Regions from separate parts of the Staphylococcus chromogenes genome, predicted to be linked through region 2. Evidence: predicted binding sites of a transcription regulator. Region 2 holds the regulator's gene; the other holds the start of a gene.

Region 1 (2,214 bases), 990 kb from region 2:
ATGAATCAAATTAATGCGGTGACGCAACAACCCCTCGTCATTTTCATTTCAAATCCTGTAGATGCGATGACTTATATTGCGACACAAGCGAATGATTATCCAAATGAAAAAATTATGGGGACAGGGACGTTACTTGAAAGTGCACGCTTTAGAACGTTGATTGCGGATCATTACGACATCGACCCTAAAAGTGTTGAGGCATTTGTTATCGGTGAACATGGTAAAAATGCGGTGCCTGTTTGGAGTAAAGTGACTATCTCAGGGATGTCATTAACAGAATTTGAAACATTGTCTCAAAAACCGGCCATTAATAAAGAAGCCATTACACAAAAAGTCGATAAAGTCGCTTTTGATGTTCTTAAAAATAAAGGATGGACGAATGCGGCGATTTCTAAAACGACGGTCGACTTAATCAAACGCTTAATGTTAAATGAAAAATCTATCTTACCACTCACTTCACTCAACGAAGAGAAAGCACTAGCTATCGGTTTACCGACGTTAACCAATCGCTCAGGGGTCGCACATGTTTTTGACATTGAACTAGATGCCGATGAACGTACCCATTTTGAACAAGCGGAAAAGTATATTAAAGCAACGATTGACGTGAAAAATCAATAATTGATAAGTGATTTTCTCCTATTGAACAACGAACATTGTGTGAGACTTTGTTCGTTGTTTTTTCATATCTCCAACGGTGGAGTTGATTTTTGAACTTTTTATAATCACATTCATTTTAAAATTGTTTACGCTTCAAAGTTCAAAATTTCTCAACAATGCTATGACAGTTATGTTAACACTTCTATTTTTGTTTGAACTACTATATATAGTGTTTTAAATTAACAATAGATACTATATATAGAATGGAGTGGTGAAATGAAACAACTTGAGGTTGCCTTACAAGGTCTCATCACAAAAGATCCAACGGTAGTGAATGAGAATGCGAATAAAGATAGCAACACGTTTTCAACAATGCGAGATTTAACCGCAGGGGTGGTTTCAAAGTCCTATGCGTTAGAACATTTATTACCTCAACGCGTGGCAGAAGCACATATAAATGGTGACATTCACTTTCATGATTTAGATTATCATCCGTTTCAACCGTTGACGAATTGTTGTCTCATTGATGCAGAGTCCATGCTTGCCCATGGGTTTGAAATTGGAAATGCGAATGTGACCTCCCCTAAATCGATTCAAACGGCGACGGCGCAACTTGTTCAAATTATTGCGAACGTGTCTAGCAGTCAATACGGGGGATGTACAGTAGACCGTGTTGACGAATTGTTGAGTACATATGCCCGTCATAATGAGGCACATCACCGTGCAGTTGCTGAACAATTTGTGAAAGCTAAGGCGCAAGAAGACTATATCGATCAACAAGTGACACAAGATATCCACGATGCGATTGAAAGTTTAGAATATGAAATTAACACATTATACACTTCAAATGGACAAACGCCATTTGTCACACTTGGTTTCGGACTCGGAACAGATGAATTGAGCCGAAAAATTCAAACGGCGATTTTAAAAACACGGATTAAAGGGCTCGGTAAAAATCGTATGACTGCCATTTTTCCAAAATTGGTCTTTTCGATTAAAAAAGGCGTTAATTTTAGTAAAGATGATCCAAATTATGATATTAAACAATTGGCGCTCGAATGTTCGACGAAACGCATGTATCCAGATATTCTAAATTATGATGCACTCGTAGACATTTTAGGGGATTTTAAAGCGCCGATGGGATGTCGTTCTTTCTTGCCGGCTTGGCGTGATGTAGAGGGGCATTTTGAAAACAATGGACGTTGTAATTTAGGTGTGGTCACGCTCAATCTGCCTCGAATCGCGATTGAATCTCAAGGGGACAAACACGCTTTTTGGCAATTGTTCCATGAACGTATGGACATTCTCCATGAAGCGCTCCTGTATCGGATAGAACGTGTGCTTCAAGCGACGCCTCAAAACGCCCCGATTTTATATAAAAGCGGCGCATTTAAATATAAACTCCAAGCGGAAGAAGCCGTTGCTAAACTGTTTAAACACCAACGGGCGACAGTGTCTATGGGATACATCGGTTTATATGAAGTTGCCACTGTATTTTATGGACCTAATTGGGAAACGAATGCTGAAGCCAAAGCGTTCACATTAGAGATATTAAAAGAAATGAAAGCGTATCAAGAGCAATGGACAGAAGAAACGGAGATTTGGTTTAGCATTTAT
Region 2 (2,214 bases):
CATGTACAACAAACTGTTTAGCGCCGGTTGCTAAAGTATTAAATGACAAATTCGGTATTGAAAACGGCCTTATGACGACTGTTCATGCAGTAACAAATGATCAAAATAATTTAGATAATCCACATAAAGACTTACGACGTGCGCGTGCAGCATTTGAAAGTATTATTCCTACATCTACGGGTGCTGCTAAAGCTTTAGCACTTGTTTTACCTGAATTAGAAGGAAAATTACACGGTATGGCATTACGTGTTCCTACAAAAAACGTTTCATTAGTTGATTTAGTCGTTGATTTGAAACAATCTGTAACGAAAGAAGAAGTAAATCAATTATTTAGAGACAATAATCTAAATGGTGTCATCGATATCGTGGATGAACCTCTCGTTTCTGATGACTTTAATACTGATAGTCATTCGGCAATCATCGATGCGCAATCTACAATCGTTATGGGAGATAAAAAAGTAAAAGTTCTCGCTTGGTATGATAACGAATGGGCATATTCAACTCGTGTTGTAGATGTCTTACAACAAATTGCAGAGGCAATTAAAGTAACAGCATAATTAAAAATATGTAAAACTCCTCAAAAAGAGTCAAGGTGTGCTTTGCGCCTTGGCTCTTTTGAACGTTGCACTTTGGTTATTAAAACAGTTTGTAGTATAATGAAACAAAAATATTGAAGAAGGTGAAAAGTTGTGAAATGCCCAAAATGCCAAAATACGCAATCTCGCGTGATTGATTCAAGACATGTGGATGACCTAAATGCTATTAGACGAAGACGTGAATGTGAGCATTGTGGGACTCGTTTCACTACTTTTGAACATATAGAGATGAGTCCGCTCATTGTTGTAAAAAAAGATGGCACAAGAGAACAGTTTAACCGTGAAAAAATATTAAATGGCTTAGTGCGTTCATGCGAAAAACGACCTGTTCGTTTTCAACAGTTAGAGGATATTACGAACCAAGTTGAATGGCGACTTAGAGATTCAGGGATGGCGGAAATTTCCTCGAGAGCTATCGGAGAATATGTCATGGATCTTTTGATAAACGTCGATCAAGTGTCATACGTACGATTTGCATCAGTTTATCGTGAGTTTAAAGATGTGGATCAGTTATTAACATCAATGCAAGGCATCATCAATGAAAATAAGCGGAGTGAATAAAATGGTTTCCATGTTTGATAGTCAATTAAATGCACATGACGGATTTAAAGTTATTCGTCCTTTCCATTACCATCGCCTCCATCAAGAAGTGTTGAATCGTTTGTTTATTCCACTTATTGGTGCTGAAGCGGTAAGTTATTATTTATATTTAGAACAATTTCATCAACAGCCTCTTGAATCCAATTTAACTCATTATACGGTGATGTCTGAACTGAAAATCAATTTATTGAAGTTTCGAAAAAACCTAGATCTATTGGAAGGCATTGGTCTTTTAAAAACCTACGTCCGTCATTCGCAACAAACGACAGAATTTATATATGAACTTGTGCCACCGCCTTCACCATCTGGTTTCTTCAATGATCCTATGCTATCTATTTATTTTTATCAGGTTGTGGGGCAGGCCCGCTATCATGAAATAAAACGCTTTTTTATACCTCAACAAAAAGATTTAACCGGTTATACAGAGGTTACCAAAAAATTCACCGATGTTTTTAAAGTTCCTCAACAATCCAATCATTTACGGGACCAAAAACTGATTGAATCACGATATGAAGGTGTAGATTTATCAGACGTCACGTTTGATTTTGATTTGTTAAAAGATATGTTGCAAACGCATTATGTAAGTGACGAAGTGATTTCTGAACCTAACAAAACAACGATTATCCAATTAGCCACTTTATATCGTTTATCGCCCGATGTGATGAAAACAGTGATTTTAAAATCGTTAAATAGTGACCAAAGTATATCTATTTCCACTTTACGAAAGACAGCGCAAGAATATTACCTCATAGAAAACCAACAAGAATTGCCATCTTTAACTGAGTCAAATACCGATCACTCGCAAAATGAAGATGAAAATATTGAAGCAGTGGAAGTAACGAATTGGGAAGAGTGGTATGAGGTAATGGACAATACGAGTCCAATAGTAATGCTGACTTCATGGGGAGGCTCAGAACCTACGCCTCAACAAAAAGCGATGATTGAAGATTTATTGAATAGAGAACAATTGAGCTTTGGGGCAATTAATGTGTTATTACAATATGTGATGCTTTCAAAA

The links. Region 2 encodes NrdR, which represses ribonucleotide reductase genes. Its sites were predicted from a motif close to AACACNATATATNGTGTT; they were not measured.
Region 1: a site for NrdR is predicted at 814-831, ahead of nrdD (anaerobic ribonucleoside-triphosphate reductase). Genes of this name have one in related genera too.

The regions. Positions count from the first base shown of each region.
Region 1 is NZ_CP118953.1:66,630-68,843, forward strand. Features, by position in the region: gene PYW36_RS00355 (lactate/malate family dehydrogenase) at 1-618, shown strand, start outside; gene nrdD (anaerobic ribonucleoside-triphosphate reductase) at 874-2,214, shown strand, end outside.
Region 2 is NZ_CP118953.1:1,053,675-1,055,888, forward strand. Features, by position in the region: gene PYW36_RS05140 (glyceraldehyde-3-phosphate dehydrogenase) at 1-557, shown strand, start outside; gene nrdR (transcriptional regulator NrdR) at 690-1,157, shown strand; gene PYW36_RS05150 (replicative helicase loading/DNA remodeling protein DnaB) at 1,135-2,214, shown strand, end outside.